DNA from 3 places in the Undibacterium sp. SXout7W genome. Region 3 is predicted to be linked to each of the others. Evidence: predicted binding sites of a transcription regulator. Region 3 holds the regulator's gene; each other region holds the start of a gene.
What was found. The regulator sigma-54, encoded in region 3, starts transcription at its own class of promoters, with help from an activator protein. The targets are predictions, from matches to a motif close to TGGCANGNAANCTGCTTT.
Positions count from the first base shown of each region.

Region 1: a site for sigma-54 is predicted at 3,312-3,329, ahead of pedF (cytochrome c-550 PedF). Genes of this name have one in related genera too.
Region 2: a site for sigma-54 is predicted at 3,149-3,166, ahead of prpB (methylisocitrate lyase). Genes of this name have one in related genera too.

Region 1 covers NZ_JBMPPF010000010.1:138,192-143,246, reverse strand. Annotated here, with positions in the region: gene ACO0LB_RS11610 (4Fe-4S binding protein) at 1-1,839, opposite strand, end outside; gene ACO0LB_RS11605 (substrate-binding periplasmic protein) at 1,841-2,698, opposite strand; gene pedF (cytochrome c-550 PedF) at 2,717-3,274, opposite strand; gene ACO0LB_RS11595 (sigma-54-dependent Fis family transcriptional regulator) at 3,610-5,055, shown strand, end outside.
Region 2 covers NZ_JBMPPF010000025.1:31,859-36,913, forward strand. Annotated here, with positions in the region: gene acnD (Fe/S-dependent 2-methylisocitrate dehydratase AcnD) at 1-501, opposite strand, end outside; gene prpC (bifunctional 2-methylcitrate synthase/citrate synthase) at 766-1,914, opposite strand; gene prpB (methylisocitrate lyase) at 2,183-3,070, opposite strand; gene prpR (propionate catabolism operon regulatory protein PrpR) at 3,315-4,925, shown strand.
Region 3 covers NZ_JBMPPF010000009.1:112,247-117,301, forward strand. Annotated here, with positions in the region: gene lptC (LPS export ABC transporter periplasmic protein LptC) at 1-67, shown strand, start outside; gene lptA (lipopolysaccharide transport periplasmic protein LptA) at 80-679, shown strand; gene lptB (LPS export ABC transporter ATP-binding protein) at 681-1,433, shown strand; gene ACO0LB_RS10710 (RNA polymerase factor sigma-54) at 1,445-2,935, shown strand; gene hpf (ribosome hibernation-promoting factor, HPF/YfiA family) at 3,044-3,391, shown strand; gene ACO0LB_RS10720 (enoyl-CoA hydratase/isomerase family protein) at 3,521-4,621, shown strand; gene ACO0LB_RS10725 (ABC transporter ATP-binding protein) at 4,798-5,055, opposite strand, start outside.

The DNA.
Region 1 (5,055 bases), on a different contig from region 3:
GACAAAGGGCCAGGAACGGATGAAATTCAATGTGATCGCAGTTTTAAACGGTTCAATTTCGATCAACTGGTCGGTCAGCCCAGTGGATACAAAACTGGAAATGATGATGAACCCTAACAATACATATTTCAGTCGCTTCAGTTTGTTATCCAATGCTGCACGTATCCTGATTTGTGGGACATGAAAATACTGCGCCAGTTTGCCCGTGAATTCCTGCAGGGCGCCGAAAGGGCAAAGCCAGCCACAAAATGTACCTCGTCCCCAGATGATCAGCGAGATCAGTACAAATATCCATAAGCTGACACTCATTGGGTCATACAACAAAAATCCGAGATCGCGTCCAGCCATCAGTGCTTGTACTACGCTGGTTAGATTGACGATAGAGAGTTGTCCTTGGGCATACCAACCAATAAAACATAGGGTGAACAATAGGAAACTGCGTCTGAACCATATAAAAGCAGTTTCATGTTGACTCAATTTTTTCTGCATTGTCATCGCGACGGATAAAACGATCAATGCCACACTCAACAAGGTGAGTTCCCACCATCGTTGCTTCCAGATGCTATGCCAGGACTTATTATCGGATTCGGCGGCGATATAGAATTCACTTGGCAACTGCATAGAAAAGCTGACGTCACGAGTGATTTTTTCTGGATAAATGATGCCTTTATTGCGTGTTACATGCAGAAAAAATTCCAGCTTTTGTGATGGATCCAGACCGGATTGACTGATGATGCGGAAGATTTTTATCGTTGGTACTGCTGTAGGTATTGTCGGCGTTATTGAATTTGCCGACGTTGCCGGCTTTGTGCCGATGCCTGGTAATTTGATATCCAGATCCAGATCACGAATTTCTATCGGTAAGTCACCTTGCTTTAACATCAGGCGATCAGGTACTGCGCCCCGCGTAAAGTCGTCGCCGACAACGCCGTATCTTCCACGCGACAAAAACATCAATGCATGGTCGCCAGGTTCTAGTCTGTTCTGAAGACTTGCCCAGCCCTTTTCTCCCAGCAGGCTGCGACCTATTGCGGGAACAGAAACGTAGCTCAATTCCATGTCAATGAAATTTGCTTCCGGTGTGCGTAAAGCAATCGGGTCAAGTCCTGCACCTTCTGAGCCTTGAAATAGTTTTTCTATCTCTTTGTTATTCATTGTCACAGTCTGTATCAGCCCGCGCTGATACAGGTCTGAGACGGGAATGTTGTCTGCGGAGTCAGATTTGATGCGTGCGATCAGATCGGGATCGCGTCCCTCGGCAAATCCCAGTTTTTTGCGGGCGACTTTCAGTGCAGAGGATAAGGCACTCTGATTGATAATGCGGACAGATGCAGTTGCTTTTGATACGCCGTCCAAATAAACGTTCGCGCCTTCCTGACGAGAAGCACTCATGCCATGCGTCGTAATTTTGATATTTTGTTTCAGTGATAAATTGTTGTACTGATGAACAAATGCCCGCATGGGCGCTTCGCCTAAACCATCTAAAAATACTGGCTCATGATGCGACAACACTTGTACATCGAGAAATGTTCCTTTGGTATCGAGCGCTATCAACAGATTCATCGGTACGCCGGAAAATCCAGGTACCGGTGCGAAATCAATTGATTCAAATGCATAGGCGACCAGATCGGTCGAGGTCATATTTTTTTTAAAAATAGGCCAGACTGGCATCTCTTTTTCTTTTTCGCCGATGATATAAGGCGCAGGAAAGTGTTTGCTCATTGCATCATGAGTCATGATTCCTGCGTTGACTTGATTCGCAGTTGCGATTGCCACCAGTATCAACGAAAGACATTGCAGTATCCGCATCAGCAACAGCATTGGCAATCGTGATTTCATTCTATGGCTTGACGATCTGTACATGATGTTTGGCAAAGATACGTAGCATTTCACCAGATGCAAATAAGTCGTTCATTGCTGCTTGTAAGCGAGATGCCAGTTCTTGATTATCTTTTTTAACAGCCATGCCTATCGTCCAACCTTTTCTTGGCAGTCGCTGAAAAGCGACCTCGCTCATTTCAAAACGGGGATCATCATGCAAAACTGATTCAATTTCAGAACGGTTTGCCAGAACGCCATCGAGCTCACCTGCTTTCAGTTTTTCGAGTGCTTCAATTGGTGTCGTAAATATCTTCACATCATTGCGGTATCTGCCGTCCTCTTCGCCGAGTAATACCACCGCACCGATAGAGACTTTTTCGACGCCAATTTTTTTACCAGCCATAGAAGGTAATCCATTGAATTGGGGCACTGAAGCAATATTGCGTACCAGTCTGACGGTTTCCGTATGATACGGAGCAAAAATGGTGACCTGCGGGTTTTCTCGCATCAATTGCATATCTACGGGAACATGTATTAACAGATCGGCCGGGCCATAGCCAAGATAGTGGCCTTTCCAGACCATATTGCGTAAGTCATCATTGAGTCCTTCACCCGGAGGGAAGGGTAATAATGCAAGTTTCAGATCTAACTTTTTTGCGAGCGCAGCGGCAATATCAATATCAATTCCTTGTCCGGCATTGTCACCTTTGACGCGGATTGAAAACGGATGAAAATCATCGTACACCGCAACGCGCAAGACGCCCGATTTCATGATTTTCTCCATATCAGCATGCGCCGGAGTCACCATCATTAACGCCAACAGACAGGTGCAAAAAAAGCTGATTCGTTTCGCTGCAGATATGGAAAAAATAGACATGATTTTTACTTTCTTTAATTACAGTTTTTTCTTGGTGGATGTTTTTTCTGTCGAGGCTGATTTTGAGGCCGGTTGTGCAGCGGCAGGTTGTGCGTTGGCGACAGCTGGCATGATACGAACTGTTTCCAGATAAGCTTTGATTGACCAGATGGCCTCCTGATTCAGAATGCCTTCAAATGGTGGCATGTAGACTGCGCCGTTACGAGTTTTGCCACGGCGTGCTGACATGGAAAAATATCCATCGACTTCTTTGAAGCAAGCCTTCTTTTTGTTCTCATCTTTTTGCGTCAGGCAGTCACGATCAAGCATGCGCAGGTCAGGAGCAATTCCACCGGATACCGCTTGCAGACCATGACAACGGGCGCAGTTTTGTGCGAATGCGGAATCACCCACACGGATGGCTTCTTTATTGCTTCTGTAAGGATTTTCCTCGCGCCATTGTTCACCGAGTGTAGGTAATGTTTTGGTATCAACGGATTGTGGAGTAACGTCGCCATGAGCAAATGCCAGTGCACTGAATGTGCAGGAGAGAGCGATAGCCAGGCGGGAGATGAGGATGGTCTTTGCAGTTTTCATTTTTCATTACCTTATTTAAAAAATAGATAATTGAGCTAACGCAAACTACGTGCCATGTAATACCATACTTATAAATAGAAGTTTTATTCGAAAATACGTGTTTCAATTCTGAACAGTGTTGCATTTCGAGACAAACCAGAATGCTGATCAGAAGCATCGTTGATAAAAAAGAATATAAATCAGACTAAAAACGAGTCACCTAAGAACTCGTTATTTCATCAGGGAGACAATTCATGGGTAGCCAGTTTAATCAAGGAGTCCCGCTCAATGTCGGCAAGGTATCAGCGCACAAGACCATCGCTCAACTTGGCACATTTCCTGCGTCAGCAGATGGTATGACAATAGAACAAGCACATCAGCGATCAGAAAGTTACGGCATTCCCAGAAGTGCCGAGCCGGACTTTGGCTCACTGGGTAAAAGTGATCTTGCTTTGTTACTTGAGCAAAACCGGGTATTACATACTCATGCTGCTCCCGTGATGGAAACCCTGTATGAGCAAATCATCAATACACACAATATGGTGATATTGACGGATGTGAATGGACGGATTCTTCATACACTGGGTGACGCTGATTTTTTAGAAAAGGCTGACAGGGTTGCTTTGAATCCAGGTGTTGCGTGGTCTGAGCAGAGCAAAGGTACCAATGCTATTGGCACTGCTATTGCAGAAAAGGCGCCGACGATTATTCATGCAGATCAACATTATCTGGAAGCAAACCGGTTTCTTACTTGCTCTGCTGCCCCGATTTTCGATGTGATTGGCAATGTCATTGGTGTACTTGACGTTACTGGTGACCAGCATAATTTTCATCGTCACACCATGGCACTGGTACGCATGTCAGCACAGATGATAGAAAACCAGCTGTTTGCTTCATCGTTTCAGGATTCGATCAAAATCCATTTCCATAGCCGTCCGGAATTTTTGGGAACCTTGATGGAGGGGATCGCTTGTTTTACCCCCGGTGGTCAGTTTTTGTCAGCGAGTCGAAGTGGTTTATTCCAGTTGGGATTGCCCATGTCGGCATTACAGACGCATACGTTCAGTTCTTTATTTGGCTTGCCGATCTCGTCTTTATTTGATCACTACCGGACGTCGTCTCCCGGTTTACTAAGCTTGTGTTTGCATAGCGGCGTGCGAGTTTATGGCAAATGTAGCGATTTGCGTGTATCGAACAAAAATTTTCAGCACACGATGGACAACGTTCGTGAGAAGGATGCCAACGGCGCTACTCAGGCGCAGCAAGCGGCATCCGCACAGACGAAAACCCGGTTGTCGAGTCTGCGTTATCTGAATACAGGTGACGAGCAGGTGGCGATTGTGATTGATAAACTGAAAAAAGTAATCGGTCGCGATATTTCTATTTTGGTCACTGGTGAAACAGGGACAGGCAAGGAGTTGCTGGCTCAGGCGATACATAATGATTCACCACGCAAAGATGGTCCTTTTGTTGCCGTCAACTGCGCCTCTATTCCAGAAAATCTGATCGAATCTGAATTATTTGGTTACGAGGATGGCGCATTTACCGGTGCGCGCAAGAAGGGCAGTATCGGGAAGATTCTGCAAGCGAATGGTGGGTCGCTGTTTTTGGATGAAATCGGTGATATGCCCCTGAATTTACAGGCCAGATTATTGCGTGTACTTCAAGAACGTATGGTCACCCCTTTGGGTAGTACTAAATCGATACCCGTGAATGTGGCGCTGACTTGCGCAACTAACCGTAATTTGCGGGAGATGATCGCAAAAAATCAGTTCCGGGACGATCTTTATTATCGTATGAAT
Region 2 (5,055 bases), on a different contig from region 3:
CGGCGGGATCACATCCACATTTTTGAAAGCTTTTTTGGTCCAGTTAATAAAGTCAAACCGGTCTTCATTACGACGGTCTTCAATCGCGCGGTTTTTGGAAAACGCGTCAGGATCAAAACCGCCGCATTCGACTGCCAACGAGTGATCGACAATCAGTTGCACCGGCACGACCGGATTCACTTGCGCCGGATCACCGCCCTGCTCTGCAATCGCATCACGCAAACCAGCCAGATCAACCAGCGCAGTCTGCCCCAGAATATCGTGGCAGACCACACGTGCGGGGAACCACGGAAAATCGAGTTCGCGTTTGCGTTCGATGAACTGTTTCAGAGAATCAGTCAGGGTCGCCGGATCGCAACGACGCACCAGATTTTCAGCCAGTACGCGTGAGGTGTAGGGCAGTTTGTCGTAAGCACCGGGTTGAATCGCATCGACTGCCGCACGGGCGTCGAAAAAATCCAGTTGGGTGCCGGGGAGTGGTTTGCGGTTTGCAGTGTTCATGGCTTATTCAGGAATAATGGATGTTCTGGGAGCGGAACGCGTGGCAGTCTGTTTCATCAGTAGCACAAACAGCGCCGGAAGAAGGTAGCAAAGCGCTACGAACACCGGCGTTGTCTGCACGCTGCTATACGCACTTTTCTGCGTTGATGATGTGTACCTATCTTGTACAGATGTTGTACTGATTTTGTACTAATTGTGTACTCAGATTGCTCTGCTCATCAACGCATGTCAGACAAATTAAAATGATCGATTACAAATGACCAATTACTTACGATCGTTGATTGGTACGAATGTCAGATCTTCAGGGCCCACATAGTTGGCGCTTGGACGAATGATCTTGTTGTCGATACGCTGCTCGATGATATGCGCAGCCCAGCCAGAAGTACGTGCGATCACGAACAGTGGTGTAAACATAGCAGTTGGTACGCCCATCATGTGATAAGACACCGCGGAGAACCAGTCCAGGTTCGGGAACATTTTTTTGATGTCCCACATGACTGTTTCCAGACGCTCGGCGATATCAAACATTTTGGTTGATCCTGCTTCTATCGATAAATTGCGCGCTACTTCTTTGATCACTTTGTTACGTGGATCGGAAATCGTGTACACAGGATGACCGAAGCCGATCACTACTTCTTTGTTCTCAACGCGTTTTTTGATGTCGGCTTCTGCTTCGTCAGGGTTGTCGTAACGCTTCTGGATTTCGAACGCAACTTCGTTCGCGCCACCGTGTTTAGGACCACGCAATGCACCGATTGCGCCTGTAATCGCCGAATGCATGTCGGAGCCAGTGCCCGCAATGACGCGGCCGGTGAATGTTGATGCATTGAATTCGTGTTCTGCGTACAGAATCAGGGAAGTGTGCATGGCTTTTTCCCATGAAGCGCTTGGTTTCGCGCCGTGCAGCAAGTGCAGGAAATGGCCGCCAATCGACTCATCGTCGGTTTCCACTTCAATACGCTTGCCGTTATGGCTGAAGTGGTACCAGTACAACAGCATGGAACCCAACGATGCCATCAGGCGATCTGCAATGTCGCGTGCGCCTGGTGTGTTGTGATCATCTTTTTCTGGCAATACGCAACCAAGTACGGAAACGCCGGTACGCATCACGTCCATAGGATGGGATGATGCTGGCAATGCCTCAAGCGCTGCTTTCAGATTTGCCGGCAAGCCGCGCAACGCCTTGAGTTTAGTTTTATAAGCGCTGAGTTCGGCTGCTGTTGGCAGTTTTCCGTGTACCAGCAAATGGGCGATTTCTTCAAATTCGCAAGCATCAGCGACATCCAGGATGTCGTAGCCACGGTAGTGCAAATCGTTACCGGTTTTACCAACGGTACACAATGCAGTATTGCCAGCGGTGACGCCGGACAAGGCAACAGATTTTTTTGGTTTGAAAGAAACTGCTTCAGTCATGCTGTTCTCCTAAAATGATGTTAAATATACTCCCCTCAGTATTTTTTATAAGCCTTTAAATCCGTGGACTATAAGACGATTTATTAAAAAATAAGGGGGAGTATGTGTTTTTATCGGTTATCGGGCTAAATATTTGTACTGATCATGCATACATCTTGTATGCCGCTTGATATTGTCTGACGCTGAAGATTCACCTTGAATATTCGGCATCCATCAATGCTCATCCATACTCATGAATACCTTTCGGTACCCATGAGCCGCATTCAATTTATTTTTTTTGCTGCGCAAACAAGGCATCCAGTTTTTGCTCAAAATCGTGATAGTTGATGCGTTCGTACAATTCCATCCGGGTTTGCATCGTATCGACCACGTTCTTTTGTGAACCATCACGACGAATCGCGGTGTAGACGTTTTCAGCAGCTTTGTTCATCGCGCGGAACGCAGACAATGGATACAGCACCAAACCGACATCCACCGCAGCCAGTTCTTCGACGGAATACAACGGTGTCGCGCCGAATTCTGTAATGTTGGCCAGAATAGGTACTTTGACAGCGCTGGCGAACTGTTTGTACATCGCCAGTTCAGTAATCGCTTCCGGGAAAATCATGTCGGCACCGGCTTCGACACATGCCTGAGCACGATCAATGGCAGATTCCAGCCCTTCTACTGCCAGCGCATCGGTACGCGCCATGATCACGAAGTTTTCGTCAGTACGCGCATCAACAGCGGCTTTGATACGATCAACCATTTCCTGCTTGGTGACGATTTCTTTATTCGGGCGATGGCCGCAACGTTTAGCGCCAACCTGATCTTCGATGTGCATCGCTGCCGCGCCGAACTTGATCATCGATTTCACGGTACGTGCCACATTGAAGGCGGAAGAACCAAAACCGGTATCCACATCGACCAGCAACGGCAAGTCGCACACGTCAGTAATACGACGCACATCGGTCAGCACGTCGTCCAGATTGGAAATACCCAGATCTGGCAAACCCAGAGAACCGGCAGCAACACCGCCACCAGACAGATAAATAGCCTTGAAGCCAGCACGTTTGGCCAGCAAAGCGTGGTTTGCGTTGATCGCACCAACCACCTGTAACGGGGATTCTTCCTGCATTGCTTTACGGAAAGCTGCGCCTGCGGAGTAATTGCTCATGTCGCGAATACCTTTCAATGTGGGTCTGTCACAAAAAATGTTCTGTTCTGCTACGTTCTGCTACGTGTTGCCCATGCTATTGCAATCAGTGTGCCAGGCTTGCTGCCCGACTCGCCATATTCCAGAAGATGCTTATAAATCATAGACTTAATTGATTATTTCTCTGATTTGTGACAACACAAAGACTATCAAATGTTTCATAATGATGTTTCAATGTGAAACATGAAATAAACATAAACAAATTATGAAACATCATCCATCCCCCCGAGACAGCAGCGACAAACCCGTCATCTGGACTGTGTCCATTTCACGCCTGTTCGATATGTTCCGGGACATCATGGTGGAATACGATGTCAGCGCTGACATCGAACCGATTCATATGGGGTTCGAAGAAGCCGCCCAGTATTTGCGGGAACGTCTGCAAACCGAACACTGTGACGCGGTGATTGCCGCCGGCTCGAATGGCGCCTATCTGAAAAGCCGCTTGCCTATTCCGGTCGTCATCGCTAAAGCCAGCGGCTTTGATGTCATGCAGGCACTCGCGCGGGCGCGCCGGGTGTCACCAAAAATTGGCCTGATCACCTACCAGGAAACCATGCCGGAACTGGTGGATTTTAAAACCACGTTTGGTTTCGAACTGGAACAACGCACTTATGTCACCGAAGAAGACGCACGCGCGCAAATTCGGGAATTAAAAACGCTGGGGATTGAGGCGATTGTTGGCGCAGGGCTGATCACCGATCTGGCAGAAGAAGCCGGGCTCACCGGAATTTTCATGTACTCTGCGGAGTCGATACGCCAGTCCTTTGAAGACGCACTGGAAATCGCACGTCTGACACGACTGGAATCTGCCCGGGGCAGGCATCATCCGGCAGCAGAATCCTTGCGTACCAAACATGGACTGAATGATCTGCGGGGGGATTCTGTCGCCATGCAAGAACTACGCAAAGCGATTTCCCTGTTTGCCCGTTCCCCTGCAACGGTGCTGTTGCAGGGTGAAACAGGTACCGGCAAAGAACTGGCAGCACAGGCCATACATCGCGAAAGTCCGCGTGCGCGCCATCCGTTTGTCGCTGTGAATTGTGGCGCTATTGCAGAATCTTTACTGGAGTCCGAGCTGTTCGGCTACGAAGAAGGCGCGTTCACCGGATCACGGCGTGGCGGCCATGCCGGGCTGTTTGAAGCCGCTCATCGCGGTACATTGTTTCTGGATGAGATTGGCGAAATGCCAATCAATCTGCAAACCCGTTTATTGCGGGTACTGGAAGAACGTGAAGTGGTGCGCGTTGGTGGCATACGTCCGATCCCGATTGATGTGCGTATCATTTGTGCAACCCATTGCGATCTTGATGCGCGCAGCAGAGATGGTCGTTTTCGCTCAGATTTGTTTTATCGTCTGGCAGTACTGCGCTTGCATTTACCCTCGTTACGCGAGCGCCCCGAGGATGTATTACCGCTGGCGGAATGGTGCCTCAAACATGCACTGGCATCGCTGGGATCAAGACCGCATGTGAATCTGCACGCAGAAATTGCCACCTGTGCCAATAGTTTGCAACAATATGCCTGGCCTGGGAATGTGCGTGAAATGCGCAACATGATGGAGCGATTGGCGTTATTTCTGGCGGCAGAACCGCTGCAGGCACTCAACCCCGGTTTTGTTCAGAGGACCTTACCAGAGCTGACTACTGCCTTATCGGTCAACATGGAACTGCCAGATAAGGCGCATGTTGTTTTAGATGAATCACTCGAAGCAGTGATGCAGAAATATGACAATAATCGCGACGCCGCTGCAAGCCATCTGGGAATCAGCCGTACCACCCTTTGGAGGCGCCTAAAAAAACAATCGTTAACATAATCATCGTTCTGGCGAAAGTTATTTTCGTAACGCAGTAAGGTAGAATACCAACAAATTATTTGGACCATATCAATCTGAGCATGTACTGAGCACATACTGAGTGCACTCCGGACTTGAGATGCCTGCTAAA
Region 3 (5,055 bases):
GAGCAAAGTACGCGTACGCCTGAAAAAATCTGGCAAAGCGCTCATCCCACAACATTCCAGAGAATAGAAAGAGCACACCATGCGCTTGCAGAATATCTCCCTCTCTGTTGCAGACAAACAAGCTGGTCAACGATACCGGCAACTGCTGAGCATACTCGCCAGCAGTGTTTTGCTGTTCGGCAGTGCCCACGCCGAAAGAGCTGACAGCCTCAAAGAAACCAATATTGAAGCAGAACACTCTATCAGTGATGGTAAAAAAAATATCGTCACCCTGACAGGCGATGTCAAGCTGACACGCGGTACATTGATCGTCAAAGCCGAGCGTGCTGTCGTCACCGAAGCCGCTGACGGCCATCAGCACGCAACGCTCTACGGCAAACCAGGTGCCACTATTACCTTTCGTCAGAAACGCGATGGCGGGCCGGACTTATGGATAGAAGGTGAAGCAGAACGTGCTGAATACGATGAAAAAACTGAGCTGGTCAAATTCATCACCAGAGCCCGTGTCAAATATCTGGAAGGAAAAAAAGTCACCCAGGAACAGGAAGGTGAATTTTTATCTTATGACAGTAAAAACGATGTCTTCATCGGCACTAACTCCAGCAGCGGTCAACAAATTCCGGGCGGTGGTCGTATCAAGCTGACATTGCAACCAAAGCCAGAAAAACAGGTGAACTGAGATGACTGTGAACGACAGTACCCTGATCATTCAAGGCCTGCAAAAACGCTATGGTGCGAGGCAAGTGGTGCGCGATGTATCGCTGCAAGTAAAGAGCGGAGAAGTCGTTGGCCTGCTGGGTCCCAATGGTGCCGGTAAAACCACCTCGTTTTATATGATCGTCGGGCTGGTTCCTTCCGATGCCGGCGAGATACTCATCAATGGCACGGATATTTCTCACCTGCCGATCCACCAGCGCGCCACGCTGGGATTATCATATTTGCCGCAAGAAGCATCGGTATTCCGGAAATTATCTGTCGAAGATAACATTCGTGCGGTACTGGAATTGCAAAAAGACGAGCAAGGAAAATTTTTAAATAGTCGAGAAATCGACCAGCGTCTGAATAATTTGCTGGCTGATTTACAAATCGAAAAAATTCGTGAAAATCAGGCGTTGTCACTTTCCGGAGGCGAACGTCGCCGCGTGGAAATTGCCCGCGCACTGGCAACCAATCCACGTTTTGTGTTGCTGGATGAACCGTTTGCCGGCGTCGATCCGATTGCCGTGATTGAGATTCAACGTATCGTGGGGTTTCTCAAAGAACGTCGTATAGGTGTGCTGATCACTGACCACAATGTGCGTGAAACGCTGGGAATCTGCGATCACGCTTACATCATCAATCAAGGCGCAGTGCTGGCCAGCGGTAAGCCAGATGACATTATTCAAAATGAGTCAGTGCGTCGGGTCTATCTGGGAGAGCATTTCCGCATGTGACGGGAATCATCATGAAACAAAGCCTGCAACTACGTACCTCACAACATCTGGCACTGACGCCACAATTGCAGCAATCCATCCGATTACTGCAATTGTCGACGCTGGAGCTTCATCAGGAACTGGAAACTCTTCTGGTAGAGAATCCTTTGCTTGAACGTGTCGACGATCCACTCGACAACGCCGTACGCCTGCTGGCAGATGGCGCCATTTCCAGCAACAATACGAATGCCGATGCTGGCATGCAAACAACAGGCAATACAGACGAGCACGCGCCTGCTGCAAGTGATGCTGGTGGCGATGCCGATACGGCCCCGATCAATGATGCCGTCAGTGCCAGCGATAACGACTGGAGCTTTGATGACGTGCCTCAGGGCGGGCATTCATCTGAAGAAGACGAAGGCCGTTCACAACTGGAATCTGCTCACACGACACTGCATGAGCATTTACAGGAGCAGATGCGACTGAATCTGCGCGAGCCACGTGATCGGGCGCTGCTTGAACTGATTATCGATGCAATAGATGACAACGGTTATCTGATCGAAACGCTGGAAGAAATTCATGCCAGTTTGCCGCTGGAACTTGGTGTCGAACTGGAAGAACTCTCGTTTGCACTGTCCATGCTGCAAAGTTTTGATCCACCGGGTGTCGGTGCCCGTACACCTGCGGAATGTCTGGCATTGCAGATCAAACGCATGCCCAAAATCGCCTTTGTCACGCGTCGCCTGGCATTGCAGATTGTAGAAACACAACTCACTCTTTTCGCCCAGCGGGATTTCAACAAACTAAAAAAACTTCTCGATTGCGATGACGAAGATTTGCGCGAGGCCCAGACCGTGATACGCCAATGCAAACCACGTCCTGGTGCTGTATTTGCAGAAACGGATTCCGATTTCGTCGTACCCGATGTCATCGTCAAAAAATCAGGCAATGGCTGGCAAGTGTTACTGAATCAGGATGTCATGCCAAAGCTGCGCGTCAGCAGCATGTACGCCAACATCATGAAACAAAATCGTGGTGAAACCGGCATGGGTTCGCAATTGCAGGAGGCACGCTGGCTGATCAAAAATATGCGGCAACGTTTTGATACTATTTTGCGCGTTGCACAAGCGATAGTGGAAAGACAACGCAACTTTTTTACTCACGGTGCTGTTGCCATGCGCCCCCTTGTTTTGCGCGAAATAGCTGATACACTAGGATTACACGAGAGCACTATTTCTCGCGTAACGACTCAGAAATACATGCTGACGCCGCATGGGATGTTTGAGTTGAAGTATTTTTTCGGCAGCCATGTCGCGACGGAAACAGGAGGCGAAGCATCTTCCACCGCGATACGTGCACTCATCAAGCAGTTGATAGGAGCAGAAGACCAGAAAAGCCCACTCTCTGACAGTAAAATTGCAGACATGCTGGGTGAACAGGGCATGGTAATTGCCCGAAGGACAGTTGCCAAATACCGTGAAGCCCTCAAAATACCACCAGTCAGTTTGCGAAAATCTTTGTAAGTAGTCCTTGTAATCACGGTTTGAATTGCTATATATGATTTAGCTCAAAATAATTCCGATGAAATGAGCGCATCGTTATAGCAAGTAACATCACCATAGGAGCACAGTATGAATCTCACCATCAGTGGACATCACGTCGAAGTTACTCCTGCAATTCGTGAATATGTACATACCAAGCTGGAACGCATCCGGCGCCACTTCGACCAAGTCATTGATATTGCCGTTATTCTGACGGTCGATAAGCTCCGGGAGAAAGAAAAACGACATAAAGCGGACATTAACCTGCACATCAGCGGTAAAGATATCCACGTAGAAAGTCTGTCGCATGATCTGTATTCTGCCATTGATACCCTGATCGACAAACTTGATCGTCAGGTGATCAAACACAAAGATAAAATTCAGGACCATCAGCATGATGCCATCAAGCACATTCCTGATCCGGCCTCTGCCTCATAATTTCTGCGGTTAGGGAAGACTTAAAAAGGACGCAATATTGCGTCCTTTTTTGCGATCTCTGCAATCGCGTGACGAGGATGATCGTCAACGTTAGAATGTCTGTCTCTACACTACTCAACGGTATTTTTCATGAGCGAATACGTACACACCTCTATCCGGAACAAAATCGGCTTTATCATGCTGGATCGCCCGAAGGCACTGAACTCCTTATCGCTGGACATGGTACGTACAATCACTGAAAGTCTGTTGCAATGGCGAGACAATGACGAAGTGAATGCTGTCTTCATTTACAGCAGCAGTGAAAAAGCATTTTGCGCCGGTGGTGATATTCGTTTTTTCTACGATGTAGGTACAGCAACCCCGACAGGCGACAGTGCTTTGCTGGAAGATTTTTTCACTGAAGAATATGCGCTGAATCATGTCATTCATTTTTATCCGAAGCCGTATATTGCACTGATGAATGGCGTCGTCATGGGCGGTGGGATGGGTATTGCCCAGGCTGGTTCGGATTGTGGTCTGCGCATTGTGACTGAGCGTACCAAGATGGCGATGCCGGAGGTGAATATCGGTTTATTCCCTGACGTCGGCGGCGGCTATTTTCTGTCGCGCACGCCAGGACAAATTGGCACTTATCTGGGGCTGACGGGTGAAATCATCGGGGCAGCCGATGCGCTGTATGCTGGTCTGGCCGACGTGTTTATTCCGACAGCAGAGTTACCCGCCCTGATGCAACTGCTGGAAACCACCGATAGCACCAATCGCACCGATATCCGCCATACGATCCGCACATTTGCAGCGACATTTGCAGATCAGGCTGCGCCTGCGGACAGCAAACTGGCAGCGCAACGCAACGTGATTGACCAGCACTTCAGTGGCAATCAGGTGCAAGAGATTGCCCGCCGTCTGGAAAACGACAGCAATGCCTTTGGGCAGCAAACCCTGGCAATGATGCAAAAACGTTCTCCGTTGATGATGTGTGTCACGCTGGAACAATTACGTCGCGGTGCGACGTTGTCTGTCGCAGATGATTTGCGTATGGAACGCAATATGGTGCGACATTGCTTCCGTCATGGCGAAGTGCTGGAAGGCGTGCGTGCGCTGGTTGTGGATAAAGACAACACACCACAATGGTCACCCACCTCGCTGGCAGAAGTGACAAGTGAACAAGTTGCAGGTTTTTTCAGCCAGGTCTGGCCAGAGCATGCCCACCCCTTGCGTCATCTGAACTAAATCCAGCAACGCCATCTCACCCTGGAACATAACAAAAAGGGCATGTATTTCGCATACATGCCCTTTTTTTGCTTCCCACGGCCAAAATATACTCCCCTCAGTATATAAAAACACGCCTTATTTTATATTGATGTCGGCCTGTTTTTATCAATTTATGGGGGGAGTATCTGTCTATCTCAGTGATGTGCGCCACCACCAAGATAGGCTGCCTTCACCGCCGGGTCATTTTGCAGGCTCGCTGCCGGACCATGCACTGAGATGCGGCCATTTTCCAGCACGTAACCATAATCAGCGACCGCCAACGCTGCGGCAGCAAACTGCTCCACCAGCAACATCGTCGTACCTTCTTGCTTGAGTCGCTGAATGATACGGAACACCTCGTCTACCAGAATCGGCGCCAGTCCCATCGAAGGCTCATCCAGCAGCACGACGTC